Regions from separate parts of the Streptomyces sp. NPDC094034 genome, predicted to be linked through region 1. Evidence: riboswitches for the same ligand, from Rfam matches in the RefSeq annotation. Region 1 holds a riboswitch; each other region holds the start of a gene.
The links. Region 1 has a riboswitch for cobalamin ahead of ABTZ59_RS17515 (ABC transporter substrate-binding protein). Riboswitches for the same ligand answer to the same signal wherever they lie in the genome.

Region 1 (9,620 bases):
CCCCGCCGGAAGGCGCTACGCCCAGAGTTGACCGCGCAGCGTCTCGATCGCCTCTTCCGTCGTCGTCGCCGTGTAGACGCCCGTCGACAGGTACTTCCAGCCCCCGTCCGCGACCACGAACACGATGTCCGCGCTCTCGCCGGCCTTCACCGCCTTCCGGCCGACACCGATCGCCGCGTGCAGCGCCGCCCCCGTGGAGATCCCCGCGAAGATTCCTTCCTGCTGGAGCAGTTCACGGGTACGCGTGACCGCGTCCGCGGAGCCGACGGAGAAGCGGGTCGTCAGGACGGACGCGTCGTACAGCTCCGGTACGAAGCCCTCGTCCAGGTTGCGCAGACCGTAGACCAGGTCGTCGTAGCGCGGCTCCGCGGCGACGATCTGGATGCCCTCGACGTTCTCGCGCAGATAGCGCCCCACGCCCATCAGCGTGCCCGTCGTGCCCAGGCCCGCCACGAAGTGGGTGATGGAGGGCAGGTCGGCCAGGATCTCCGGGCCGGTGGTGGCGTAGTGGGCGCCCGCGTTGTCCGGGTTGCCGTACTGGTAGAGCATCACCCAGGACGGGTTCTCGGCCGCCAGCTCCTTGGCGACCCGTACCGCCGTGTTGGAGCCGCCCGCCGCCGGGGACGAGACGATCTCCGCCCCCCACATCGCGAGCAGGTCGCGCCGCTCCCGCGAGGTGTTCTCCGGCATCACACAGACGATGCGGTAGCCCTTGAGCCTGGCCGCCATGGCGAGTGAGATGCCGGTGTTGCCGCTGGTGGGCTCCAGGATGGTGCGGCCCGGGGTCAGCCGTCCGTCCTTCTCGGCCTGTTCGACCATGTGCAGGGCGGGCCGGTCCTTGATCGAGCCGGTCGGGTTGCGGTCCTCCAGCTTGGCCCAGATCCGGACGTCGTCCGACGGCGAGAGCCGTGGGAGCCGGACCAGGGGCGTGTTGCCGACCGCCGCCAGCGGGGAGTCGTACCGCATCAGACCGGGTACGTTTCGAGCGCGCCGCCGGCCACGGCCGGGAGGATGGTCACGCTGTCGCCGTCGGCGAGCTTGGTGGAGACGCCGTCGAGGAAGCGGACGTCCTCGTCGTTGAGGTAGACGTTCACGAAGCGGCGGAGCTGGTTGTCCTTGGCCGGGTCGATGAGCCGCTCCCGAATGCCGGCGTGCCGGGTTTCGAGGTCGTCGAAGAGCGCGGAGAGCGTGTCGCCGCTGCCCTCGACGGCCTTGGCGCCGTCGGTGTAGGTGCGGAGGATGGTCGGAATGCGGACCTCGATGGCCATGACATGGGCTCCTGATCGGGAGATGGCGTGACGGGCGCGCGGCTGGGGCCCCCGCGCGAGGGGGTGGTGCGTACGTACGGAAAGCTGCGCTCGGGGCCGTGGCTCAGCCGGCGGCGCTGGGACAGATGGCACTGGCGAGGCGGCACAGATCGACGTGCAGCCGCGCCACGAGCAGCGGGGTGCTCGGCGTCTTGTCGCTCACGTCGTGGAAAACCATGCGGTCATCGTATCGATTCCCGATCCGCGGTCCGGCATGTGATCTCGTATCCCGGACGGTCGCTATCCGTCAGGCGGACGGCGGGAGATAGACCACGGTCGGCGCGCCGGTGGCGGGATGCGTGCTGACCTCGGCGCTCACCCCGTAGACGGCGGCGAGCAGCTCGGCGGTGAGGACTTCGCGCGGGGTGCCGGAGGCGACGATTCGCCCCTCTTGGAGGACATAGACGCGGTCGCAGTAGTACGCGGCGAGGTTCAGATCGTGCAGGGCCAGCAGATTGGTGGTCCCGGACTCCCTGATCAGGGTGAGGATGTCGAGCTGGTAGCGGATGTCGAGGTGGTTGGTCGGTTCGTCGAGTACGAGCAGGGCGGGCCGCTGGACCAGGGCGCGGGCGACCAGCGCGCGCTGGCGTTCGCCCCCGGAGAGGGAGGGGAAGGCCCGGTCCGCGAGGGCGGCGATCCCGACGCGGTCGAGGGCGGCTTCGGCGAGGGCCGCATCGTCGGCGGTGTCCGCCTCCCAGAAGCGTTTGTGCGGGGCGCGGCCCATCGCGACGACCTCGCGGACAGTCAGCTCGAAGTCCGGCTGTCCGTCCTGCGGGACGGTGGCGACACGGCGAGCCCTGGCCTTGGGGGTCATGGCGAGCAGGTCGTCGCCGTCGAGCAGGGCCCGTCCGTGGCTGGGGCGGAGCGTTCCGTAGACACAGCGCAGGAGGGTGGTCTTGCCGCTGCCGTTGGGGCCGACGAGTCCGACGGTCTCGCCGGGGGCGGCGGTCAGGTCGGCGCTGTCGACGAGCCGGCGGCCGTCGGCGGCGTAGGAGAGTCCTTCGAGCCGGAGTGACGCCGTCATGCGGGGGCTCCTTCGGGGCGGCGGCGCATCAGCCACAGGAGGGCGGGGCCGCCGGTGAGCGCGGTGAGGACGCCGACGGGCACGTCCTGGGGCGCGGCGACGGTACGGGCCGCGAGGTCGGCGACGACGAGGAGGACGGCTCCGCCCAGCGCCGCGACCGGCAGCAGGGCCCGGTGGCCCCCGCCGACGGCCATTCTGGCGGCGTGCGGGACGAGCAGTCCGATGAAGCCGACGGCGCCGCTCGCGGCCACCAGCACGCCGGTGACCAGGGAGGCGAGGACGAAGACCGCGGCACGGAAGCGCCCGGTGTCCAGGCCGAGTACGGTCGCGCCCTCCTCACCCGCCAGCAGCAGATCGAGCGGCCGGGCCAGCGTCATGAGCAGCGTGGTGCCGAGGGTGAGGACGATCGCGGGCAGGACCAGGGTGGACCAGCGGGCGCTGCCGAGTCCGCCGAAGGTCCAGTAGACGGCTTCCTGGAAGTGCTCGGGGCGTGCCGAGATGATCAGGATGAGGGTGGTGAGCGCGGAGAGGATGTACGAGACGGTGACCCCGGCGAGGACGAGCCTGCCGCCGGTCATCGTGGAACGGCGGCGGGCCAGCCCGTACACCAGCGCCAGTGCGAGGAGCGAGCCGGCGAAGGCGGCGGCGGGCATGGCGACGGTGGTGGTGATCCCGCCGCCGATGCCGAGGACCATGACCAGGACGGCGCCGGCGGACGCTCCGGAGGAGATGCCGAGGAGGAAGGGGTCGGCGAGCCGGTTGCGTACGAGCGCCTGGAGGACGGTGCCGACGACGGCGAGCCCGGCGCCGACGACCACGCCGAGCAGCACGCGCGGCAGCCGTACGTCGAGCACGATGGTGCGGAAGGGGCTGGGGTCGGCGCCGCCGGTGAGGATGGTGATCACCTGGCCGGGCGGGATGCGTACGGAGCCGAGGGCAAGGCCCGCCACGACGGCGGCGGCGAGCGCCGCCGCCAGGCAGCCGAGCACCAGGGTGTAGCGCAGCCGCCCGTGGCCGCGCGGCCTCACTTGACGGACTCGGGGTGGAGCTGCGCGGCGAGCCGTTCGATGGCGTCGGGCGCGCGTACGCCGAGGACCACGTCCGAGAGGGGCATGACGGCGAACCGCTCGTTCCTGATCGCCGGTACGTCCTTGAGCACGGGGTCCTCCAGCAGCCGCTTCTTCTTTTGGGCGACGGTGGTGGAGCCGTAGTCGTAGATGACGATGACATCCGGCTTGCGGGCGACGACCTGTTCCCAGGTGGCGTCGCCGAAGGACTTGTCGAGGTCGGCGAAGACGTTGCGGCCGCCGGCGCGGGTAATCAGCTCGTTGCCGATGCCGTTGCCGCCGGCGGTGAAGGCGGTCTTGTCGCCGCTGTCGTAGACGAAGACGGAGAGCGGCTCGACGCCCTTGAGCAGGGCCGCGGTGTCCGTGACCGTGGTGCGGGCGTCGGCGATCCACTTCTCGGCGCGGTCGGCGACGCCGAAGGTGCGGCCGGTCTCGCGGACCTCCTGGTAGATGTCGTCGAGGGAGGTCTTGTCCTTCGGACAGTTCTCCAGATTGAGCCGGGTGTCGATGCCGGCGGCCTTGAGGTCATCACGACCGCGGCCGTCCTTGGCGGCGAAGGCGCTCGCGTAGCCGCCGTAGACGAAGTCGGGGTTGGCGGCGAGCAGCCGCTCCTTGGAGGGGTACTCCTTGGCCAGCACCGGGACGCTCTTGTACGCCTTCTCGTAGGCGGGGAGTATTCGGTCGTCCAGCCAGGCGGTGCCGACGAGGGACTTCTCCAGGCCGAGCGCCAGCATCACTTCGGTGACGTGCTGGTTCATGGTGACGACCCGCTTCGGCGGCGCCTGATAGGTGGTTTTCACCCCGCAGTTGGTGACGGTGTACGGGAAGCCGGGCGCGGTGGTCGCGGCCCGCGCGCCGTCCTCCGTGTCCGGTATGGTGGCGCCGCCGCAGGCGGTGAGCGGGAGCAGTACGGCGGTGATGACGGCGGGCACGAGCGCACGGCGGCGCCGGGACAGCACAGACACGGCAGGGCCTCCTCCGGGGGATTTCCGCGTCCCCTGGCTGGTGGGAGAAGGGCGGCAGGTCAGTTCCTGGCTGCCAAGCTGGGCTTGGTCACAGTGGCGGGACCGCGCCGGATTCACACCGGCTTCCTGATCCCCACCGCCTCGGTTCGGCGCTCAGTTTGTCAGACCGCCCGAGCCCCGCGATCGGCGCCCGTCCGAGCACCGCGATCAGCGCCTCAGACGATCTCGACGTCCTCTTCCGTGACCTCGCCCTCGACGATGCGGTACGAGCGGAACTGGAAGGGGCCCGCTCCGTCGTGATCGGCGGTGGAGACGAGGACGTAGTGGGCGCCCGGCTCGTTGGCGTACGTGATGTCCGTACGGGAGGGGTACGCCTCGGTCGCGGTGTGCGAGTGGTAGATGATCACCGGCTCTTCGTCGCGGTCGTCCATGTCCCGGTAGAGCTTGAGCAGATCCGCCGAGTCGAACTCGTAGAAGGTGGGCGAGCGTGCGGCGTTGAGCATGGGGATGAACCGCTCGGCCCGGCCCGTCCCGGCGGGACCCGCGACCACGCCGCACGCCTCGTCGGGATGGTCGGCGCGCGCGTGCTCGACGATCTTGTCGTGCAGGGCCTGGGTGATGGTGAGCATGGAGAGAATATAAAGGGACGAGGGCGGCCCCCGGATCCGGGAGGGAGTCTTCCGGTTCCAGGGGCCGTCACGGTCTCGGCGGGCTATTCCGCGGAGGCGTACTCCCGGGTGGGGTCACCCGCCGTGGCGCGCGGCGCGCGGCGCTTGAGGACCTGCCAGCCGATCAGGAGACCGACCGCCCAGACCGCCCCCACATAGAGGGAGATTCGCGCGTCCTCGTCGTACGCGATCAGACAGGTGACCAGGGCCAGGAAGCCCACCGCGACCCAGCTGAACAGCGAACCGCCCGGGGCGGGGAACGACGAGGCGGGCAGCAGGCCCGCCCGTACCCCGCGCCGGTAGCGGATATGGCTGATCAGGATCATCATCCAGGTCCAGATACCGGCGGCGGTGGCCACGGACGTCACATAGCCGAAGGCCTTCTCCGGGACGATGTAGTTGAGGACCACACCGATGCCCATGAGGGCGACGGAGACGGTGATGCCGAACGCCGGGGTCTTACGGGAGTTGAGCCTGCCGAAGAGCTTCGGCGCCTGGCTGTTGGCGGCGAGGTCGCGCAGCATCCGGCCGGTGGAGTACATGCCCGAGTTGCAGGAGGAGAGCGCGGCGGTCAGCACCACGAAGTTGACGATGCCGGCCGCGAGCGGGATGCCCATCTTCTCGAAGGCGTGGACGAAGGGGCTGGCGCCCGCCGAGAACTCGGTCCACTTGACGACCGCGAGGATGACGGTCAGCGCGCCCACGTAGAAGACGATGATGCGCCAGGGCAGTGTGTTGATCGCCTTGGGGAGGGTCTTCTCCGGGTTCTCGGACTCGCCCGCGGTGACGCCGACCAGCTCGACGGCGAGATAGGCGAACATCACGCCCTGAAGGGTCATCAGGCTGGAGCCGATGCCGTTGGGGAAGATCCCGTCGTGTGCCCAGAGGTTGGAGGCGGTGGCGGTGTCGCCGGCGTCGGAGAAGCCGAGGGTGAGCACACCGAGACCGATGACGATCATTCCGATGATCGCGGTGACCTTGATCATCGAGAACCAGAACTCGACCTCGCCGAAGATCTTCACCGAGATCAGATTGACGCCGAAGAGCACCACCAGAAAGACCAGGGCGCTGACCCATTGAGGGATCTGCGGGAACCAGAAGTGGATGTAGATGGCCGCGGCGGTCAGTTCCGCCATCCCGGTGACGACCCACATCAGCCAGTACGTCCAGCCCGTGGCGAAGCCGAAGAACGGACCGAGGAACTCTCTGGCGTACTCCGCGAAGGAGCCGGAGACCGGCCGGTAGAGGAGCAGCTCGCCGAGCGCCCGCATGATGAAGAAGATCACGACGCCGGCGAGGGCGTACATGAGGATGATGCTGGGTCCGGCCTTGGCGATATTCGCTCCGGCGCCCATGAAGAGCCCGACGCCGATGGCGCCGCCGATGGCGATCATCTGGACCTGACGGCTGCCGAGCCCGCGCTCGTAGCCCTCCTCCGGGGCGCTGCCGCCGGTCGGTCCTGAGGCGGTCCCGTCGCCGCCGTACTCCTTGTCGACCTGCGCAGAGGTCATGGTCGTGCGCCCTTTCTCCATGCAGATCCGCGCCGTGCTCGGCCGCGGACCAGTTCCCGATCCCCCCGGATATGGATGGAGTGCCGCCGGCGGTCGGCCGGCCGAAGCACCCCCGGGGACAGGGGTGGCGTCCCCGGGGGGTCGTGCAGATCTATCACGGCGAACCGGGCGATCAGCGGAGCACGCTGTGGCACAGGCCACAGGGAGAAGCGGATAAATCGCACCGCGAACCGCAAAGGTCGCCGGAGCGGTGACGGGATCGTTATGGCGAATTGAGCGTCACCTGAGCGTACGGAAGGCGGCCTGCCGGGAACGGGCATATGACACACGGGAGTCAGGGCATGAGGGTTTCGACGAGCGATTCCTGGAGCGCGCCGAGCCAGAGGTACGCCATCACCATCGGCTTGCGCGGATCGGAGTCGGGCAGCCGGTACAGCTCGCCGCCCTCGTCCTCGTCGGAGACCTCCAGGCGCGTGCCGATGGTCAGCCGCAGATCGTTGAGCGCGCCGAGCCAGTGCCGGCAGTCGTCGGCGGTCAGCTTGAGTACGGCCGCGCCCCCCTCCTCCACGGCGAGCGCGTCCAGCGTGCGGACCAGCGCCATGCCGTCCTCCCGCTTGCGGCCGCGCAGGTCGTTCTCCGTGAACCGTCTGAACTCCGAGGAGAATTCGCGCAGTTCGTCGTCGTCATCGCCGTACGCGTCCGGGAAGAGCCGGGCCAGCGCCGGATCGGCGGGCGGCTCGCTGGGGCCCTCGCTGAAGAGCGAGGCGAGCGGGTCCTCGCCCTGGGCCGGCTCGTCGCCGGGCCCTATCAGCTCCAGCAGCTGCACGGCGAGCGAGCGCAGGATCGAGATCTCGACCTCGTCGAGCGCGACGGCGGCGCCACCGCCCGGGATCGCCTCGAACTGCCCGGCCATCAGGCGCGGTCCTGCGAGAGGGTGGCCCACAGCCCGAATCCGTGCATCGCCTGTACGTCGCGCTCCATCTCCTCGCGGCTGCCGCTGGAGACGATCGCGCGGCCCTTGTGGTGGACGTCCAGCATCAGCTTGTGCGCCTTGTCCTTCGGATAGCCGAAATAGGTCTGGAAGACATACGCCACATAACTCATCAGGTTGACCGGGTCGTTGTGCACGATCGTCACCCAGGGCACGTCGGGTTCGGGGACGGCGAAAGTCTCCTCGGCCGATTCGGGGCGTTCGATCTCAGTCGGGGCAACACTCACGGTTCGGGACGACCTTCTTCTCTGCGGGGGCGTGCCGGAATTCACAGCCTCACATGAACCATGCTGCCACCCGTCGCGGCGTGTCGCACAAACGGCGACGAGAAATCGTCAGAGTGACGAGTATTGGGTAGCATCGTCGTATGAACACTGCGGATCTGGGTTTGCCGGAGGGGGAAGCGCGCGAAGCGCATCCGGACAAGAGTGGCGGCGGGCGACGGGTGGGCGTGCCGTCGACCGCGCTCTTCACCGATCAGTACGAGCTGACGATGCTCCGGGCGGCCCTCCAGGCCGGGACGGCCGACCGGCGCTCGGTTTTCGAGGTCTTCACCCGGCGGCTGCCCGGTGGCCGCAGGTACGGGGTCGTGGCCGGCACCGGACGCGTCCTGGACGCCGTGGAGAACTTCCGGTTCGACGCGGACGTCCTGGGCTTCCTCCGGGAGCAGGGCATCGTGGACGAGGCGACACTCCGGTGGCTGGCCTCGTACCGCTTCAGCGGGGACATCTGGGGCTATCCGGAGGGCGAGGTGTACTTCCCTGGCTCGCCGATCCTGCGGGTCGAGGGCTCCTTCGCCGAGTGCGTGCTGCTGGAGACCGTGATCCTGTCGATCCTCAACCACGACTCGGCGATCGCCGCGGCGGCCTCCCGGATGGCGGCGGCGGCGAGCGGGCGCGGGCTGATCGAGATGGGCGCGCGCCGTACGCACGAGCTGGCCGCGGTCGCCGCGTCGCGCGCCGCGTACGTCGGGGGTTTCGACACCACCTCGGACCTGGCAGCCGGGTTCCGCTACGGCATTCCGACGGTGGGCACCAGCGCGCACGCGTTCACCCTCTTGCACGACAGCGAACGGGACGCCTTCCGGGCGCAGATCGACTCGCTCGGCCGCGGGACCACGCTGCTCGTCGACACGTTCGACGTGGCCGAGGCCGTACGGACCGCCGTGGAGATCGCCGGCCCCGAGCTGGGCGCCGTCCGGATCGACTCCGGCGATCTCCTGCTGGTCGCGCACCGGGTACGGCAGCAGCTGGACGAGCTGGGCGCGGTGAACACCAAGATCGTGGTGACCTCCGACCTGGACGAGTACGCGATCGCCTCGCTGGCGGCGGCGCCGGTGGACGCCTACGGCGTCGGCACCCAGCTGGTCACCGGCAGCGGGCATCCGACCTGCTCCATGGTGTACAAGATCGTCGCCCGTGCGACCTCGGCCGACCCGAGGGCCCCGCTGTACCCCGTGGCGAAGAAGTCGCTGGGCGGCAAGACCTCCATCGGCGGGCGCAAGTGGGCCGCGCGCCGACGGGACGCCGAGGGGTACGCCGAGGCCGAGGTGGTCGGCACGGGCCCCGTACCGCAGGAACTGCTGGACCGGCAACTGCTGGTGCAGCTGGTCAAGGGCGGCGGGATCGTCGCGCGCGAGCCGCTGGACGCGGTGCGCGAGCGGCATATCGCGGCGCGCGCGGGGCTGCCGATGTCGGCGATCCAGCTGTCGCGCGGCGAGCCCGTGATCCCGACCGAGTACGTGTGAGGCGGACGGGACGGTGGTAGCCGTGGGAAAGAGGGGGAATCGGCGGACACGCCCCACCCCCGACCCCCTGCCGTCACGGGAGCGGAGTCTCTAGGCTCGCCCTCAAGGATCGAAAACGTCCCCGAACACTCCCCGTCGCCCGCCCCCACTCGCCGCTCCCGCACCGGCACCCGCTCCCCATCGAAGGATGACCGCCATGCACCGCGCATTGATCGTCGTAGACGTGCAGAACGACTTCTGTGAGGGCGGCAGCGTCCCGGTGGCGGGTGGTGCCGAGGTGGCCGCCGCCGTCACCGATCTGATCGGCCGCGCGACCCCCGGATACCGGTATGTGGTCGCC
Region 2 (9,620 bases), on a different contig from region 1:
TCTTCGGTGAGGTCCTTGGCCCGGCGCTGCAAACCTTCCAACTCGCTATGGGCGTCGTTCATGACGCTCCAGATGCTCTTGGCCTCCCGGCGCAGGTCGTCGAACTCCTTCGCGGTCTTGCCCACGAAGGCTCGGGTCACCGTGGCGTTGACGCCCTGCCAGCGCGCCTTGTCCGACTTCGCCTTCATGCCGTCACGGGCGTTGTCCGCAAGCCTTTCCAGGTCCTGGAACACGGTCTTCCAATCGGATGCCGCGGTGCTCAGTTTGCCGAGATCGACGCTTACGAGGTCGTCGTAGTCCATATCGTCTCCGCCCCCTGCCGCCTACGTGAAGTACTCGTTGAGGCGCGAGACGGGGACAGCCGCGCCGCTGCGGTTTCGCAATACGGCACCGATGGCCTCGTCCTCCTTGGCGTATTCCTTCGCCGAGTAGTCCAGGTGATTGGAGATGTGCGCACAAGCCTGGAGCACGGTCTTCACCTGGGCGGTCCACACGCTGACCGTGTTCTCCAGCTCCGAGCCCATGGCGAAGCGATGGAGTTTCAGCTCCGCTCCGGCACGCATGGTGGATCCGGAGCCGCTGTCGTCGGCACCCGCTCCGGCGATGTCGGCCTGTCCGCTCAACTGGTCATAGAGCATGTATGCCTCATGGCCCACAGCGCCCAGATCGTCCTGGCGCACCACGAGATCCTGATCGCCTCCACCTCCCGGCGGTAGCTGATTCAGCCGCATCTCCGCCGACTTCCGCTCCGTGACCTCGGTCTTCAGGTGCTCCCACTCATCCCATGCCATCCTCGAACTCCCCCCGTCGGGCGTATGCGTCATGTGCGTCATCGCATCGGATGTCCCGGCCCGTACTTGTTCTGTCGCTCTCGGTCACCCTGTGGTTCCGTGCCGGCTCGGATCTGTCTCTGAACATTGTCCAGCTATGGGCCTTCCTCGTCCTCGCCCTGAGTGAAATCAGGCCAAGGCGAGCCGAAAGGGGCGGCCGGTGAGCGACGGGCAACCGGGCGCGGTCACGCGGGATCGCTCCGCCCCACCACCGTGCCCGCTCTGTCGACGCAGATCACGTCCACCTCCACCGGCGCCCCGCGCAGCACCGCCAGTGCTTCGTCCCGGGCCCGTCTCGCGACCTCGTCCCCGAGCGGTACGCCGTACGACTCGCACAGGCGGAGCGCCTCCAGGCCCGTGTTCGCCGCCGCCACCCGGTTCGCCAGCGGTGCGTCCGCGCCTGCTGTCAGGGCGAGTTCGGCGAGGAAGGTCTTGTCCACCTGGGAGCGGGCCGAGTGGAGGTCCAGGTGGCCCGCCGCCAGTTTGGAGAGTTTGGCGAAGCCGCCGCAGAGGGTGAGGCGGTCGACGGGGTGGCGGCGGAGGTATTTGAGTACCGCGCCCGCGAAGTCCCCCATGTCCAAGAGGGCGTCCTCGGGCAGGTCGTGGACCGCGAGGACCGTCTTCTCGGACGTCGATCCCGTACAGCCCGCCACATGCGTGCGGCCCGCCGCGCGGGCCACGTCCACGCCGCGTCTGATCGAGTCGATCCAGGCGGAGCAGGAGTACGGGACGACGACGCCCGTCGTGCCGAGGATGGAGAGGCCGCCCAGGATGCCCAGCCTCGGGTTCCAGGTGGAGCGGGCTATCTCCGCGCCGTTGTCCACGGAGACGGTGATCACCACATCGCCCGTACCGCCGTGCCGGGCCGCCACCTCCGCCACATGGGAGCGCATCAGCTGACGCGGGACCGGGTTGATCGCCGGTTCGCCCACGTCCAGGGGGAGTCCGGGGCGGGTGACCGTACCCACCCCCGGGCCCGCGCGGAAGACGACACCCGCGCCCGGTGGCAGCAGCCGTACGGTCGTCCTGATCAGGGCGGCGTGGGTGACATCGGGGTCGTCGCCCGCGTCCTTGACGACACCCGCCGTGGCCCGGTCCCCGGCGGTCAGGTCCTCCGTGGCCAGGGCGAAGGACGGTGTCACGCCCTTCGGCAGCGTGATCGGCACCGGGTCGGGGAACTCGCCGGTCAGCAGCGCCGTGTACGCGGCCGTCGCCGCCGCCGTCGCGCAGGCACCGGTCGTCCAGCCGGGCCGGAGGCCGGTGTGCTTGAGTTGGGCGGCGCGCCCGCCCCGCCCTCCATCAGACATGGAACGACCTGCCTCCGTCATGGAAAGACCCGCCGACGATGAGTGAACCGACCCCGGCCCCGGCCCTGACTTCGGCCCCCGCCCATGTGCTGATCCTCGGCGGTACGACGGAGTCGCGCCGGCTCGCCGAGCGCCTGTACGGCGACGGCCGTCTCCGCGTCACCAGTTCCCTCGCAGGCCGTGTCGCCCGGCCCGTACCGCCGCCCGGCGAGGTACGGATCGGCGGGTTCGGCGGCGCCGAAGGGCTGGCGCGCTGGCTGCGCGAGCATCGCGTGGACGCGCTCATCGACGCCACCCATCCCTTCGCCGGCACCATCAGCCGCAACGCGGCACACGCCGCCGCGCTCACCCATGTTCCCCTTCTCTCCCTGCGCCGCCCCTCCTGGGTGCCGGTCGCCGGTGACGACTGGCACGTGGTCGGCTCCCTGGCGCGGGCCGCCGAGAAGCTGACCGCGCTGCGGCGCGCGCGGGTCTTCCTCACCACCGGGCGGATGGGGCTCGCCGCCTTCGCGCACCTGGACGGCATGTGGTTCCTCGTACGGTCCGTGGACGCCCCGGAACCTCCGTGCCCGGCCCGTACGGAAGTGCTGCTGGACCGGGGGCCGTTCACCCTCGACGGCGAGCGGGAGATCCTGCGCCGCCATCGCGTCGACGTCGTGGTGACGAAGGACAGCGGCGGCGCCGCCACCGCGCCCAAGCTCACGGCCGCCCGCGAGGCGGGGATTCCGGTCGTGGTCGTCCGCCGCCCGGCCGTCCCGAAGGGGGTGGCGTCGGTGGCCACGATCGAGGACGCGGTGGCATGGCTGGCTCGGCTTCCCGGGCTCCCGGGGCTTTCCGGGCCTGCTCGGCTTCCTGGGCCTGCTCAGCGTCCGGGGCTCCCCGGGCTCCCCGGGCTCCCCGGGCTCCCGGGGATAACCGGGCTCCCGGGGCTTCCCGGACGCTCCGGATAGCGGCGCGGCGTCCAGACCACCGTCTCGTCACCGTTCTCGCCCCGCCGCGCGGTCACCGTCCGCGAGGAGCCGACCAGCAGGATCGTCCGCATGTCGACCTGCGCCGGATCGAGATCGGCCAGCCGCACGATCCGGACGCTCTCCTCCGGCCCGCCCACATCGCGGCCGAGCACGACGGGGGTGTCCGGGGCGCGATGCTCCAGGAGCAGCTCGCGCGCCTTGCCGACCTGCCAGGTCCGGCTGGCGGAACCGGGGTTGTAGAGCGCGAGCACCAGGTCCGCGCCCGCCGCCGCGTGCAGCCGTTCGGCGATGACCTCCCACGGCTTGAGCCGGTCGGAGAGCGAGAGCACGGCGTAGTCGTGGCCGAGCGGGGCGCCGACGCGGGCCGCTGCGGCGTTGGCGGCGGTCACGCCCGGGAGTACGCGTACGGGCACGTCCCGGTACGGATCGGCGGACGCGGCCTCCAGGACGGCCGTCGCCATCGCGAAGACCCCCGGATCGCCGCCCGAGACCACGGCCACGCGGCGGCCCCGCCGCGCGAGGTCGAGGGCGAACTCCGCGCGCTCCGACTCCACCTTGTTGTCGGAGCCGTGGCGCCGCTGGCCGGGGCGGACCGGAACGCGGTCCAGATAGGTGGTGTAGCCGACGAGATCCTGGGCGGCGGCGAGGGCGCCGCGCGTCTCGGGCGTGAGCCAGAGCGGTCCCGCGGGTCCCGTCCCCACGACCACCACCTCGCCACCCGATCCGCCGCTCTCGCCCCTCTCGTCGGCCTCGCCGTTCTCGCCGTTCTCCTCGGCCTCGCCGCTCTCGTCGCCCTCGCCGGACGGTTCGTCGTGGGCCCCGGGCACGGAACGCGGGGCGACCCGGCTCGGCAGCACCGCCACCGAGAAGTACGGGACCGACTCCGGGTCCGTGTCGGCCAGCGCCCCGGTGCGTTCGCCACTCATCGTGGCGCGCTCGACGTACCGCGCGTCCGCCAGCCGGCCCGCGCGCTCGACCGCCCGCCGTACGGTCGGGAACGTACGCCCCAGCTTCATCACCACCGCCGAGTCCGCCGAGGCCAGCCGGGCCGTCAGCTCCTCCTCCGGCAACGTGCCCGGCAGGATCGTCAGCACCTCCTCGCCCTCGACGAGCGGGGTTCCGAGCCGCGCCGCCGCCGCGCTCACGGACGTCACACCGGGGATGACCTCGGTCGGATAGCGGTCGGCCAGCCGCTTGTGCATGTGCATGTACGAGCCGTAGAAGAGCGGATCGCCCTCGGCGAGCACCGCGACCGTGCGCCCGGCGTCCAGATGGGCGGCGAGCCGGGCGGCCGACTCGGCGTAGAAGTCGTCCATCGCGCCCTGATAGCCGCCGGGGTGGTCGGTGGTCCCGGTGGTGACCGGGTAGACCAGCGGCTCCTCGATGTGGTCGGGGCGCAGCTGCCCGGCGGCGATGGACCGGGCTATGGACCGGCCGTGGCCAGCGCTGTGATACGCGATCACATCGGCCTCGGCGATGATCTGTACGGCCCGTACGGTCATCAGGGACGGGTCTCCCGGGCCCAGCCCGACTCCGTACAGCCGGCCCACGCCACGTTCGCCGGCCGGGGGACGCGCGTGCGAGATCTGCTCACCGGTGCTGCTCCGCACGGTCATTCTTCCTCGCTCGCGATCGCGTTGACGGCCGCGGCGGCGAGGGCGCTGCCGCCGCGCCGTCCCCGTACGACCAGGTGTTCCAGGCCGGAGAAGTGTCCGGCGAGCGCGTCCTTGGACTCGGCGGCGCCGATGAAACCGACCGGCACCCCGATGACCGCCGCCGGGCGCGGGGCGCCGTCCTCGATCATCTCCAGCAGCCGGAAGAGGGCGGTCGGCGCGTTGCCGACGGCCACCACCGCGCCCTCCAGCCGGTCCCGCCACAGCTCCAGCGCGGCGGCGCTGCGGGTCGTCCCCAACTCGGCGGCGAGGGCGGGCACCGACGGGTCGGAGAGGGTGCAGACGACCTCGTTGTCCGCGGGCAGCCGCTTGCGAGTGACCCCGCTGGCGACCATGGCCACATCGCACAGCACGGGCGCGCCCGCGCGCAGCGCCTCGCGGGCGCGGATCACCACACCGGGGCTGAAGGCGAGGTCACGCACCAGGTCGACCATGCCGCAGGCGTGGATCATCCGCACCGCGACCTGCGAGACCTCGGCCGGCAGCCCGCTGAGATCCGCCTCGGCGCGGATCGTGGCGAAGGACTGGCGGTATATCGCCGCGCCGTCCTTCTCGTACTCGAACCCTGTGGGCACTGTGGACACCGTGGTCTTCTCGCTCATCTCGTCAATGGGGTGGTGCGTGCCGCCGCGACCGCGTCGGCGAGTTCTGGTCCTGCGGTGATGGTGTTCGGGCCATCTCCCTGTACCTGAACCTGTACTTGGTCCCGTACCTGGTCCTGTACCTCGTCCTGTACGGAGATGTCGTAGCGGCCTTCGCCCGTGGCGACCACATCCACCCAGCGGCCCCGCGGATGGCCGCAGCGGCGCGCGCACCCCGACCAGTACACGGGCAGTCCGCCCGAGCCGTGGGACACAGCACGGGAGTCGGCACGGGAGTCGGTACCGGACAGGACCGCCGCCGTAGCGTCCGACCGTACGTCGGCCAGCGCCTTCGCACAGCCGGGCCGGCCGGTGCAGGCGCCGACCCCGTACCAGAGGGAGTCGGGGGCGGTGATCAGCCCGGCCGTACGGAGCCGGTCCAGGACGGCGTCGGCCACGGCCGGGGCCACCCCCGGCACGATCACTCCGCGCCAGGGGGTCACGCGCAGCGGTCCGTTCGCCGCCGCCGCGAGCAGCCGCAACTGCGCCGCGGTCAGTCGGCCGAGGCGGGCATGGACGGAGAGGGCCACGGTCCCGTCGGGCGACCGCACGGGACCTGGAACGGGAGGACCCCCTTGCGGCCCCGATGTCGAGCCCGGTTCCGGCGTCGAGCCCGCGTCCGGTGTCGAGTGCGGTTCCGGTGTTGAGCCCCGTTCCGCCGTCGAGCCCGCTTCCGGTGTCGACCCCGGTCCCCGCCCCGGAGCTCCCGCCACGTCCTCCGTCGCGATCCCGGCATCCGTCAGCGCCGCCCGCAGCGCCGCGTCCAGCCCCCGGCCGTCCTCGGCGGGCAGTTCCCGTACCCGCCAGGCCCCCGAGCCGCCCGCCTCCGCGAGCGTGAGGAACGTCTCCGCCGCCAACAGGGCCGCGCGCGGGGCGTCCTCGGGCGCCACACACGGGCCCGACCGGTTTGCCCCGGTACGTACGGCGACCGATCCGTCCCGGCGTGCGAGCAACGTCACATCGGCGCCGAGGGCCGCCACATCGCCGCGTCCGTCGTCCAGCGCGAAGAGGAACCGCCCGGAAAGGGTCGCCGCCCGCGCGCTCGCGCAGAGCAGTCCGTCCAGCTCGCGGGCCCACGACTGGACGTCCGCGTAAGGCAGTTCGTCCAGTCCGGCCAGCGGTGACGCGACGATGTTCCGTACCCGCTCGTGTGTCTCGGAGGGCAGCAGCCCGGCCTTGTGCAGCAGCCCGGCCAGTTCGGGGCCGCGGCTCCCGTCCAGGCCGCGCAGCTGCGCATTGCCCCGGGAGGTGAGGTCCACATGTCCGTCGCCCAGCCGCTCCGCCGCGTCCGCCAGCGTCTCGGCCTGACGGATCGTCAGCAGTCCGGCGGGCAGCCGCAGTCGGGCCAGCCGGCCGTCGTCCGCGGCGTGCAGCCGCAGCGCGCCGGGGCAGGCGTCGCCCCGCTCCCGCGCAGGGGTCCGTACGGACTCCCGTACGGCGGCCCGCGGGGGCGCTTCGTCCCGGTTCACGGGTGTTGGCGAGGTGGGCGGCATGGCGGCGAGCATACCCACGTACCCGCACCCGCTCCCGTCCCGCCGCCCGGCCGCCGACGCTCCGTACCGCCCCCCGCGCCGGACCGGGTTCCGGGCCCCCTCCCCGCCCGTGACCTCAGCACTTACTATGCAGACGACGGCCTGCCCAGGCCCGTCAACGCCAGCGACGGCGTCATGGGGAGGAAGCCCGGTGCGAACCCGGCGCGGTCCCGCCACTGTGAGTCCGGCAGCAGCCGGGCGAGCCAGGAACTCCCGCCGTCCTCCACACCTCGCCCGGGGCGCGGACCCCGAGGAAGGCCAGACGCCGCATGCTTCTGCTCCTGTCGACGTCCGACACCGATCTGCTGAGCGCCCGCGCGGCGAACGCGGCGGGCGGGCCCGTCCCGTACCGCTTCGCGAACCCCGCCAGGCTCGCGCTCGACGAACTGCCCGCGCTGCTGGAGGGCGCCGACCTCGTGGTCGTACGGCTCCTCGGCGGGCTGCGCGCCTGGCAGGACGGGATCGATCTGCTGCTCGCGGGCGACCGGCCCCTCGTGGTCCTCACCGGTGAACAGGCCCCCGACGCACAGCTGATGGAGGCGTCGACCGTCCCCGTCGGTATCGCCGCCGAGGCACACGCGTATCTCGCGCACGGCGGTCCGGCCAATCTGGACCAGCTCGCGCGGTTCCTCTCCGACACGGTCCTGCTGACCGGCCACGGCTTCGAGCCGCCCGCCGCCGCGCCCACTTGGGGCCGGCTCGACCGGCGCGTCAGGCCGCCCCGCTTCGGCCGTCCCGGACACAGCGTGGTGGAGTTGGCCCCGACCGTCGCCGTCCTCTACTACCGCGCGCACCACATGAGCGGCAACACCGCCTTCGTGGACACGCTGTGCTCGGCGATCGAGGACGCGGACGCCCGGCCCCTGCCAATCTTCGTCTCGTCCCTGCGCGCGCCCGAGCCCGAACTGCTGGCCGCCCTGCGCGAGGCCGACGCCATCGTCACGACCGTGCTCGCCGCCGGGGGCACCAAGCCCGCCGAGGCATCGGCCGGCGGGGACGACGAGGCCTGGGACGCGGGCGCGCTCGCCGCGCTCGACGTGCCGATCCTCCAGGCCCTCTGCCTCACCGGCAGCCGCGCCGCCTGGGCCGAGAGCGACGAGGGGCTGTCCCCGCTGGACGCCGCCTCGCAGGTCGCGGTGCCGGAGTTCGACGGTCGCCTCATCACCGTCCCGTTCTCCTTCAAGGAGCTGGACCCGGACGGTCTGCCGGTCTACGTCGCCGACCCCGAGCGGGCCGCCCGGGTGGCCGGGATCGCCGTACGCCACGCCAGGCTGCGCTATGTCACGAACGCCGACAAGCGCGTCGCGCTGGTGCTCTCCGCGTACCCGACGAAGCACTCGCGCATCGGCAACGCGGTCGGCCTCGACACCCCGGCGAGCGCGGTGTCCCTGCTGCGCCGACTGGTCCAGGAGGGCTACGACTTCGGTGCAGAGCCCGTCCCCGGTCTGGCCTCGGGCGACGGCGACGAGCTGATCCACGCCCTCATCGAGGCCGGAGGCCATGACCAGGAGTGGCTGACCGAGGAGCAGCTCGCCCGTAACCCGGTCCGTATCCCGGCCGCCGACTACCGGCGGTGGTACGGCCAACTCCCCGCCGAGCTGCGCGAGTCGGTGGAGCGGCACTGGGGACCGCCGCCCGGCGAGATGTTCCTGGACCGCAGCAGGGCCGCCGCCGGCGGGGACCCGGACGGCGACATCGTGCTCGCCGCCCTGCGGCACGGCAATCTGCTGATCCTCATCCAGCCGCCGCGCGGCTTCGGCGAGAACCCGATCGCGATCTACCACGACCCCGATCTGCCGCCCTCGCACCACTACTTGGCGGCCTATCGCTGGATCCAGGCCGGCCGCGAGGACGGCGGCTTCGGCGCCGACGCGATGATCCACCTCGGCAAGCACGGCAATCTGGAGTGGCTGCCCGGCAAGAACGCGGGAATGTCGGCGGCCTGCGCCCCCGATGCCGCGCTCGGAGATCTGCCGCTGATCTATCCGTTCCTGGTCAATGACCCGGGCGAGGGTACGCAGGCCAAGCGGCGCGTACACGCCACGCTGGTGGACCATCTCGTCCCGCCGATGGCGCGCGCCGAGTCGTACGGCGACATCGCGCGCCTTGAGCAGCTGCTCGACGAGTACGCGGCGATCTCGTCCATGGACCCGGCGAAACTGCCCGCGATCCGCGCCCAGATCTGGACCCTGATCCAGGCGGCCAAGCTCGACCACGACCTGGGGCTCGAAGACCGGCCGGACGACGACGGGTTCGACGACTTCCTGCTCCATGTCGACGGCTGGCTCTGCGAGGTCAAGGACGCGCAGATCCGCGACGGTCTGCATGTGCTGGGCGGCGCGCCCACCGGCGGGGCGCGCGTCAATCTGGTCCTGGCGATCCTGCGCGCCCGGCAGATCTGGGGCGGTACGGCCTCCCTGCCCGGTCTGCGCGAGGCCCTTGGGCTCGACGAGTCGGCGGCGACCCGTACCGGCGCCGACGAGGCGGAGGAGCGGGCCCGCGCGCTCGTCCAGGCGATGGAGGACGCCGGCTGGGACCCGGCGGCGGTGGCGGACGTGGCCGACGGGCTCCCCGAGGGCGTCGCGGCGATCCTCGGCTTCGCGGCGCGCGAGGTCGTACCGCGCCTCGCGGGCACCGTCGACGAGATCGAGCACGTGGTGCACGCG
Region 3 (9,620 bases), on a different contig from region 1:
CTGGTACCAGGCCGGGCGGCGCTACCTTCCGCACGGCGCCGGCGCGGTCCTCGCGTTCGAACTGCGTGACGGGGTCGAGGCGGGCAAGCGGTTCGTGGACGGGGTCGAACTCTTCAGCCATCTCGCCAATATCGGTGATGTGCGCAGTCTCATCATCCATCCGGCGTCGACCACCCACAGTCAGCTCGGCGAGGAGGAGCTGGCGGCGACGGGCACGGCTCCGGGGCTGGTGCGGCTCTCGGTGGGGCTGGAGAACGTGGCCGATCTCAAGGCCGATCTGGAGGCGGGGTTCCGCGCCGCGAAGGCGTCGTCCTGAACACGTCCGCCGACTCGGCCACGCTCCCCCTCCCGCCGGTCACCGGTGGCTGGCAGGAGGGGGATCCGGCCGGCCGCCGCTCCTGGGTGACGCTCGACGGTCCGCTCCCGCTGGAGGCGGGCGGGGCGCTGCCCGGAGTCCGGCTCGCGTACGAGACATGGGGGCGGCTCGCTCCCGACGGCTCGAACGCGGTGCTGGTCCTGCACGCGCTGACGGGGGACAGCCATGTCGCGGGACCGGCCGGGCCGGGGCATCCCACAGGGGGGTGGTGGGATGCCCTGGTCGGTCCGGGCCGGGCGCTCGACACCACTCGCTGGTTCGTGGTCGCCCCGAATGTGCTCGGCGGCTGTCAGGGCAGTACCGGCCCCTCCTCGGCGCGGCCGGGCGGTGGCCGCTGGGGGCCGGCGTTCCCATATCTGACCCAGCGCGACCAGGTGGCCGCCGAGGCGGCCCTCGCCGACGCGCTGGGGATAGCGCGCTGGGCCGCGGTCATCGGCGGGTCCATGGGGGGTATGCGCGCCCTCGAATGGGCTGTCGGCCGGCCGGAGCGCACCGGCTCGCTGCTGGTCCTCGCGTGTCCCGCCGCCTCCTCCGCGGAGCAGATCGCCTGGGGCGCCGTCCAGATCGCGGCGATCCGTTCGGACCCCGGGTGGCAGGGGGGCCGTTACCACGACGCCCCGGCCGGCGGCGGTCCGCACCGGGGGCTGGGGATCGCCCGGCGCATCGCGCATGTGACCTACCGCAGCGAGCCGGAGCTCGGCGCCCGGTTCGGCCGGGAGCCGCAGCGGGGCGGCCATCCCTGGCAGGGCGGCCGGTACCAGGTCGAGTCGTATCTCGACCATCACGCCGCGAAGCTGGTGCGACGGTTCGACGCGGGCAGTTATGTGACCCTCACCGAAGCGATGAACGGCCATGACGTGGGCCGGGGCCGCGGTGGCGCGGCGGCGGCCCTGCGCCGGGTCCGGATGCCGGCCCTGATCGCGGGGGTCGACTCCGACCGGCTCTATCCGCCGGCCCAGCAGGCGGAGCTGGCCGCCGCCATCCCCGGGGCCGACCGGCTCAGGATCATCGAGTCGCCGTACGGGCACGACGGCTTCCTGATCGAGACCGCGCAGGTGGGCGCTCTGATCGAGGAGCTGCTGTCCGGGGCGTGACGCCCGGTCGGCGGACGGGTCGGGGACCATCGGATGGCCGAAATATGAACCGTGCTGTCGGTGATCCGCTTCAGCGCCTAAGGTGGCTGGTGCAGTCGGTTCGCCCTGCCAGCCGGGCAGGCGCGTCGTAAGAGGGAACCCGGTGGAAATCCGGGACTGCCCCGCAGCGGTGAGTGGGAACGACCGCCGTCATCAGCACTGGGTCCGAGCCGGACCCGGGAAGCGACGGCCAGTAGGAGTCCCTGTCGGTACGCGCGTTCATCCGCGCGTACGGGTACGGGACGCGCCCGCGAGTCCGAAGACCTGCCACTGCCCGCGCGCCACCGGTGCGCGCGGAGATCTCGGTGACCTCGAGGGCGGGTCGGCGTACATATCGGGCGGGTATCCGTGGCGGCACGACGCCGCCGGCCCGCCGGATCTGTTCGGCTCTTCGCGCCCGCGGTCCGTCGCCGGGATCTTGGGAGACATACTCGCGAAGGAGAGTCCCTTGACCACGAAGTCCGCAGCCGCGGCAGCCCGGGCCACCGTGTACGGCTATCCCCGTCAGGGCCCGAACCGGGAACTCAAGAAGGCCGTCGAGGGCTACTGGAAGGGCCGGATCACCGCCGACGCCCTCCGGGACACCGCGGCCGAACTGCGCCGCGCCACCTGGCGCCGGCTCGCCGACGCCGGTGTCCATGAGGTGCCGACCGGTGACTTCTCGTACTACGACCATGTCCTGGACACCAGTGTCATGGTCGGCGCGATCCCCGCCAGGCACCGCGCCGCCGTCGAAGCGGACCCCCTGGACGGGTACTTCGCGATGGCGCGCGGCACGCGGGAGGTGACGCCGCTGGAGATGACCAAGTGGTTCGACACCAACTACCACTACCTGGTGCCGGAGTTGGGGCCCGACACCGTCTTCACCGCCGATTCCGGCAAGCAGGCCGACGAGTTCCGGGAAGCCCTCGCGCTCGGTCTGACGGCACGTCCGGTGCTGGTCGGTCCGGTCACCTATCTGCTGCTGGCGAAGCCGGCCCCCGGGGTCGCCGCCGACTTCGAGCCGCTGACCCTGCTGGACCGGCTGCTGCCCGTGTACGCGGAGGTGCTCGCCGATCTGCGCGCGGCGGGCGCCGAGTGGGTCCAGTTGGACGAGCCCGCCCTGGTGGCGGAGCGTTCCCTGGCCGAACTGAACGCCGCCAACCGCGCCTACCGTGATCTGGGCTCCCTCACCGACCGGCCGAAGCTGCTGGTCGCCTCGTACTTCGACAAGCTCGGCGCGGCCCTGTCCGTACTGGCCAAGTCCCCCATCGAGGGGCTCGGGCTGGACTTCACCGGGCCCGCGGCGGCGAATCTCGATGAGCTGGCGGCGGTCGGCGGCTTGCCCGGCAAGCGTCTCCTCGCTGGTGTGGTCAACGGCCGTAACGTCTGGATCAACGACTTCGAGAAGTCCCTGTCGGTCCTCGGCACGCTCCTCGGCCTCGCCGGACAGGTGGATGTCACGTCCTCCTGCTCCCTGTCGCACGTGCCGCTGGACGTCACGGCCGAGCGCGAGATCGATCCGGGGATCGCCCGCTGGCTCGCCTTCGCCCAGCAGAAGACCGAGGAGATCGTCACGCTGGCCCGTGGTCTGGCGCGGGGCACCGGCGCCATCACGGCCGAACTGGCGGCCAACCGTGCCGACTTGGCTTCAAGGGCGGGATCGGCGCTGACCAACGACCCGGCCGTTCGCGCACGGGCCGCGGCCGTCACGGACGCGGACAGCCGCCGCCCCCAGCCGTACGAGAAGCGTGCGGAGGCCCAACGTGACCGTCTGGGGCTGCCGTTGCTGCCGACGACGACCATCGGCTCGTTCCCGCAGACCACGGAGTTGCGCACGGCCCGCGCCGATCTACGGGCCGGCCGTATCGACGCGGCGGGGTACGACAAGCGGATCGAGGCGGAGATCCGTGAGGTCATCTCGTTCCAGGAGGAGACCGGCATCGACGTCCTGGTGCACGGCGAGCCCGAACGCAACGACATGGTGCAGTACTTCGCCGAACAGCTCGTCGGCTACCTCGCCACGCGGCACGGCTGGGTGCGGTCGTACGGCACCCGCTATGTCCGGCCGCCGATCCTCGCCGGGGACATCTCCCGCCCCGCCCCGATGACAGTGCGCTGGACGGCATACGCCCAGTCCCTCACCGGCCGGCCGGTCAAGGGCATGCTGACCGGCCCGGTCACCATGCTGGCATGGTCGTTCGTACGGGACGACCAGCCGCTCGGTGACACGGCGCGGCAGGTCGCCCTCGCGCTGCGCGACGAGGTCGACGATCTGGAGAGCGCGGGCGCTTGCGTGATCCAGGTGGACGAGCCCGCGCTGCGTGAGACGCTGCCGCTGCGGGCCCGTGATCACCAGGCGTATCTCGACTGGGCGACCGAGGCGTTCCGCATCACCACCGGCGGGGTCCGCGCGGACACCCAGATCCATACGCATATGTGCTACGCGGAGTTCGGTGACATCCTTCCCGCGATCGACGCGCTGGACGCCGATGTGATCAGTCTGGAGGCCGCGCGCTCCCATATGCGGGTCGCCGACGAACTGGCCGAGGCGGGCTATCCGCGCGAGGTCGGCCCGGGTGTGTACGACATCCACTCACCCCGCGTCCCGTCCACCGGGGAGGTGGTGGACCTGCTGCGCAAGGGACTTGGGGCGGTGCCGGCCGAACGGCTCTGGGTCAACCCGGACTGCGGGCTGAAGACCCGTGGCTGGCCGGAGGTCCGTGCCGCGCTGGAGAACCTGGTCGCGGCGGCCCGGGAGGTCCGGGCCACGCTCCCGGCCCCGGCCCCGGCCTCACCGACACCGTGACACCGGGCCCGCGGCCCCGCCCTCCCCGGTCAGGGGGCGGCGGGCGCCGCGGGCTCGCGGCGGCGACGGCGGCCGGGGAGCGTTTCCCGCGCCGCGCCTACGATGGGCCCATGCCCGGACGCCATGGATCCTCACCAGCGAGCGATGCGCATCAACACACGCCCGGCACCTCCGAACTGGCCGCGGCGGCGGCGGTGTTCTCGCTGCTCGCCGACCCCACCCGACTGCATCTGGTGTGGCTGCTGACCCGGGGTGAGTCCGATGTGACCGCGCTGGCGGCCGCGTGCGGAGCGGCGCGGCCCGCGGTGAGTCAGCATCTGGCCAAGTTGCGGCTGGCGGAGCTGGTGCGGTCGCGCAAGGACGGCCGTCATGTCGTGTACGCGCTCACGGACGGACATCTCCGCCGACTGGTGGTGGAGGCGATCAGCCACGCCAACCACCAGGTCACCGGCGAGCCTTGGCACGACTGAGCCTCCCGGGCCGCGGTGGCGCCCCCAACACGTGCGTGGATGCGCACATGTGCATTAGATTGGGATGACGCACCCGACCGTCGGCCAAGGACAGTCGCATGTTCGCTGTGCTGCGCAACCGCACCTATCGGCATCTGTTCACGGCCCAGGTCGTCGCGCTCGTGGGCACCGGGCTCGCCACCGTCGCGCTGAGCCTGCTCGCCTACGACCTGGCGGGAGCGGACGCGTCCGCCGTCCTCGGGACGGCCCTGGCCATCAAAATGGTCGCGTACGTGGGCATCGCGCCCCTCGTCGGCGCCCTCGCCGGCCGGATTCCACGGCGCGCGCTGCTGGTGTCGATGGATCTGCTCCGCGCCGGTGTCGCGTTCTCGCTCCCCTTCGTCACCCAGGTGTGGCAGGTCTATGTCCTGATCTTCCTGCTCCAGTGCGCCTCGGCGGCCTTCACCCCGGCGTTCCAGGCGACGATTCCGCGACTGCTGCCCGAGGAGCGCGACTACACGCGGGCCCTGTCGCTCTCGCGGCTGGCGTACGACCTGGAGAGTCTGTTCAGCCCTGCGCTGGCGGCCGGGCTGCTGACCGCGATCTCCTACAACTGGCTGTTCGCGGGCACCGCGCTGGGCTTCCTCGCCTCGGCCACGCTGGTGGTCTCCGTACTGCTGCCCGCACCCGCACCGGTGGAACGCACCGGGAGCGGGCGCCCCAAGGCGTCCATGGGCGCCCGGCTGTTCTTCGCCACCCCCAGGCTGCGGGCCCTGCTCTGCCTCGATCTGGCGGTGGCGGCGGGTGGCGCCATGGTCACCGTCAACACGGTGGTGCTGGTGCGCGACAGCCTCCACCGGAGCGCCGGCGACATCCCTTGGGCGCTGGGCGCCTTCGGCGGCGGGTCCATGGCCGCCGCCCTGCTGCTGCCCCGCCTGCTGGACCGGGCCGGCGACCGGGCGCTGATGCTGCCCGCGGCGTTCGTGCTGCCCGGTGTGCTGGCCGCGCTCTCGCTGGGCACGGCCGTGGCGCCCGGCCGGTGGGCATGGCCCGCCCTGCTCGCCGCCTGGGCCCTGCTGGGAGCCGCCTCGTCCGTGGTGCTCACGCCGAGCGCGCGCCTGCTGCGCCGCTCCGCGACGGCCGCCGATCTGCCGGCCGCCTTCGCCGCGCGATTCTCGCTGTCCCACGGCTGCTGGCTGCTCAGCTATCCCCTGGCGGGGTCGCTGGCCGTATGGGCGGGCCTGTCCACGGCGGCCGGAGCGCTGGCCGGGGTCTCGCTGGCCGCGGCCGTCGCGGCGGTCGTCCTCTGGCCGCGCCGGGACCCCGGCCACCTCGGTCATGTGCACAGCGCACTCCCCGCCGGACATCCGCACGTACGGGACGCGGTGGCCACCGGCGCCGGGTGGTGGCACGGTCACGACTACCGTATCGACGCCCTCCACACGCGCTGGCCCGCGTCGGCGCGGAGCTCCGCCAAGGTCTGACGGCGTCCCGGCGGGCCCGGCGGTGCGCACCGACCGTATGGCGAGACACCGCTCCACAAGGCGGAATCCGGCCGTTATGCTCATCCGCATGTCCGCACCCGCTCGCCTCCTCTGTCTCGCGCTCTTCGCGAACTCGGCGTGGTGTGTCGACGACGGCCTCTGTCGCCGCTCAACCTGTCGTCGCTGATTCGGTCGCCGCCGAACCCGTAACCGACGAACACGTACTGACGAACACCGTTGTCCGCGGAACCCGTGTGCGCGGGATGCCGGACGTCCGCCGCTCCGGCCGTCGGCGGCCAACTCCTGATGCGCCGGCCCCTTCCGTACCCCGTCCCGTACCCCGTACCCCGTACCCCGTTCCCGTCCCGCACCCCGTCCCCGGAGACCCCCGCGATGACCGCACCGTCCGTGGAGGCGACGAAGCCCGCCGCCCTGCTCGCCCCCTCCCCCACCTCCCTGCCCCGTCCCGAGGCACCCCCCGCCCCGCCCGTGCGCCGGGTGCCGCTCGCCGTGTCCGCGCTGATCGCCGTGGCGCTGACCGGTTATGTGTGGTCCGCCCATGGGGCGCGGCCCGGTGTGCTCCTGCTGCTCGGCCTCGGTCTCGGCGTGGCGCTCTTCCACTCGCGCTTCGGCTTCACCTCCGCGTGGCGGCAGCTCGTCGCCGTCGGCAATGGCACCGGACTGCGCGCCCACACCCTGCTGCTCGGGACCACGGCGACCCTGTTCGCGCTGCTGATCGGCACCGGCACCGGGCTGTTCGGTTCGGTGCCCGCGCCGTCGGCCGGGCCCCTGGGCGTGGGGCTGCTGGCCGGTTCGTTCCTGTTCGCCGTGGGCATGCAGCTCGGCGGCGCGTGCGCCTCGGGCACCCTGTTCGCGGTCGGTTCCGGGCAGTCGTCGATCGTGCTCACCCTGGGTGGCTTCATCGCCGGCTCGACGCTCGCCGCCTGGCAGTTCGGCCTCTGGAAGGACCTGCCCGCGTTCGAGCCGGTCGTCCTGGCCGACCACATCGGCTGGTTCGGCTCCTGGGCCGTGACCATGCTGGCGCTCGCGCTCATCGTGCTCGTCTCGCGGCGCGTCCAGGCCCGCCGCAACCCGCCGCCCATCGGTCCCGTACCGTCCGCGCGCGGCGCCGCCGCACGGGTGCTGCGCGGCTCCTGGCCGCTGGCCGCCGGCGCTCTGGCGCTGTCCGTGCTCGGCGCCGGTGTCCTGCTGGTCTCCGGTGGCGCCTGGGGCGTCACCAGCGCGTTCAGCCTCTGGGGCGCCGAGCTGGTACGTGCCCTCGGTGGCCATCCGGAGACCTGGACGTTCTGGCAGCAGCCCAACAACGCGCAGATGCTGGCGGGCCCGGTGCTCGCCGACAAGAACAGCCTGACCGACATCGGCATCATGATCGGCGCGGCGGTGGCGGCGGCGCTCGGCGGCACGTGGACGCTCCATCGTGGCGTGCCGTGGCGGACCGCCGTCGCCGCGGTGCTGGGCGGTGTGCTGATGGGTGTCGGCGCCCGGCTGGCCGGTGGCTGCAATATCGGCGCCTATCTGGCGGGCATCGCCTCGGGCAGTCTGCACGGCTGGATCTGGGGGGCCGTCGCGATCCTGGGCACCTGGGCCGGCCTGCGGCTGCGTCCGCTGTTCGCGCTGAGCAACCCCAAGCCGGGGGACGGTATCTGCTGACCACCGGGCCGGGGGCGGGTGCCGACTCCCGCCCCCGGCCCCCCTTACCGCCTCAGGACCGCCAGTCGATCTTGAACACCCAGACGTGCTGCCCGGACCCGCGCGCCGCCGACGGCACGTCGACGACCAGCTTGCCGCCGGTCGTACGCCAGCTCAGCGGCCGGTCGTGGCCGAGCAGAGTCACCCGGTCCCCGGGCCTGACGGGCACCGGGGCCCCGACCGTCAGGGTGCTGCCCGGCCGGGTGAGCGAGTGGATGTAGAACGCCTTCTCCGGCCTGACCGTGAAGCGCAGGTCCTCGCCGAGCTGCGGCATCCTCGCCCAGTACGTACTGCCGTAGATCGCCTCGCCGTTGACCTTCAGCCACTCCCCGGTCTCCCGGAGCCTGCGCTCCATGATCTCGGGGATGGTGCCGTCCGCCCGGGGGCCGATGTCGAGCAGGAAGTTGCCGTTCTTGGAGACGATGTCGACGAGGGAGTGGATGACTTCCTCGGTCGTCATGTACTTGTCGTCGGGAGTGGCCTGGTTGTAGCCGTAGGAGCGCGGGTCGAGCCCCCGGCTGGCCTCCCACTTCGCGGTGACGACCGTGTCGTACGTCGTGTACTCGGGCGTGGTGAAGTCGTGCGGGCCGATGCCCGAGCGGTTGTTGACGGTCACCTCGATGGGGCGTGCGCGGTTCTTCGCGTGGTTGAAGTACTCCGCCAGGACGCGATGGCTGTCGTTGTCGCCGCCGATGTCGCACCAGAGGATCTCGGGGTCGTATCCCTCGATCAGTTCCAGCATCTGCGCGGCCTGGAGGTCCTTGATGTAGTCCTGGCCCGCGAAGTGGCCGGTGTAGGGGACGGGTTCCAGGGTGTACGGATTGCGCGGCGCGTGCCCCTGCCACGGGTGGTCGGGGTTGAACCACTCCGGCATCGAAAAGTACAGACCTCGGTGCAGCTGCGGGGTGTAGCGGCGGGAGGCGTCGAAGAGCTCCCTGATCAGATCGCGCCTCGGGCCCATCTTCACCGAGTTGCGGTCGGAGACCTTGGTGTCCCAGAGGGCGAATCCCTCGTGGTGCTTGGAGGTCAGCACGTGGTATTGGGCGCCGGCGTCCCGGAACAACTCCACCCAGGAGCGTGGGTCGAAGCGCTCGGCGCGGAAGCGCGGGATGAAGTCGTCGTAGGCGAACGACTCTCCGTAGGTCTGGCGGTGGTACGCGTGCGTGGGGTTGTTCGGGTCCTGCATCTGGGACCAGTACCACTCGGCGTACTGCACGCCGACCGGCGCCCACGCGGGCACGGAGTAGATCCCCCAGTGGATGAAGATGCCGAACTTCGCGTCCTGGAACCAGTACGGCGCCTGATGCGTGTTCAGGGAGTCGTCGGTCGGCAGGAAGTCGGGCACTCCCAGGGTGAGGGAACGGCGGACCTCGGCAGCCTGCTGCCCCCGCCCCCGGGCGACGATCCGGCCGTCCCTGCTGGTCCCCGGCGCGGTCCCGGGGCCGGGGCGGATGCCGATCCGTACGCGGGTCTCCTCGCCGGGAGCGAGCCGGGTGACACGGGCCGGCGCGACCGTACGGGCGCCCGGGACGTCCACGGAGAGGCTGAGCCCGTCGGCGGCGAGGATGCCCACCGTTCCCGCGTTGACGACCGTGGCCTCGACGCTCTGCGCGCCGTGGTCCAGCGCGGAGGTCGTCGAGCGCGCGCCGCGTACCGCCAGGGCCCGCCCCTCGACGGCCG

Region 2: linked by a shared signal. The riboswitch ahead of cobN (cobaltochelatase subunit CobN) and the one ahead of ABTZ59_RS17515 (ABC transporter substrate-binding protein) in region 1 are both predicted to bind cobalamin.
Region 3: linked by a shared signal. The riboswitch ahead of metE (5-methyltetrahydropteroyltriglutamate--homocysteine S-methyltransferase) and the one ahead of ABTZ59_RS17515 (ABC transporter substrate-binding protein) in region 1 are both predicted to bind cobalamin.

The regions. Positions count from the first base shown of each region.
Region 1 covers NZ_JBEOUD010000017.1:102,699-112,318, reverse strand. The annotation lists gene ABTZ59_RS17540 (PLP-dependent cysteine synthase family protein) at 16-966, opposite strand; gene ABTZ59_RS17535 (MoaD/ThiS family protein) at 966-1,268, opposite strand; gene ABTZ59_RS17530 (putative leader peptide) at 1,372-1,485, opposite strand; gene ABTZ59_RS17525 (ABC transporter ATP-binding protein) at 1,555-2,331, opposite strand; gene ABTZ59_RS17520 (FecCD family ABC transporter permease) at 2,328-3,359, opposite strand; gene ABTZ59_RS17515 (ABC transporter substrate-binding protein) at 3,356-4,354, opposite strand; cobalamin riboswitch at 4,400-4,549, opposite strand; gene ABTZ59_RS17510 (M67 family metallopeptidase) at 4,579-4,992, opposite strand; gene ABTZ59_RS17505 (amino acid permease) at 5,076-6,542, opposite strand; gene ABTZ59_RS17500 (DUF2017 domain-containing protein) at 6,877-7,455, opposite strand; gene clpS (ATP-dependent Clp protease adapter ClpS) at 7,455-7,760, opposite strand; gene ABTZ59_RS17490 (nicotinate phosphoribosyltransferase) at 7,901-9,280, shown strand; gene ABTZ59_RS17485 (isochorismatase family protein) at 9,477-9,620, shown strand, end outside.
Region 2 covers NZ_JBEOUD010000005.1:206,357-215,976, forward strand. The annotation lists gene ABTZ59_RS07660 (hypothetical protein) at 1-302, opposite strand, end outside; gene ABTZ59_RS07665 (hypothetical protein) at 324-791, opposite strand; gene ABTZ59_RS07670 (cobalt-precorrin-5B (C(1))-methyltransferase) at 1,016-2,137, opposite strand; partial or broken gene ABTZ59_RS07675 (cobalt-precorrin-6A reductase) at 2,176-2,952, shown strand; gene ABTZ59_RS07680 (precorrin-2 C(20)-methyltransferase) at 3,000-4,694, opposite strand; gene ABTZ59_RS07685 (precorrin-8X methylmutase) at 4,721-5,383, opposite strand; gene cobG (precorrin-3B synthase) at 5,380-6,927, opposite strand; cobalamin riboswitch at 7,036-7,189, shown strand; gene cobN (cobaltochelatase subunit CobN) at 7,224-9,620, shown strand, end outside.
Region 3 covers NZ_JBEOUD010000015.1:69,553-79,172, forward strand. The annotation lists gene ABTZ59_RS16150 (bifunctional o-acetylhomoserine/o-acetylserine sulfhydrylase) at 1-316, shown strand, start outside; gene metX (homoserine O-acetyltransferase MetX) at 313-1,470, shown strand; cobalamin riboswitch at 1,549-1,795, shown strand; gene metE (5-methyltetrahydropteroyltriglutamate--homocysteine S-methyltransferase) at 1,958-4,297, shown strand; gene ABTZ59_RS16165 (ArsR/SmtB family transcription factor) at 4,408-4,767, shown strand; gene ABTZ59_RS16170 (MFS transporter) at 4,866-6,230, shown strand; gene ABTZ59_RS16175 (YeeE/YedE family protein) at 6,624-7,901, shown strand; gene ABTZ59_RS16180 (alpha-L-fucosidase) at 7,954-9,620, opposite strand, start outside.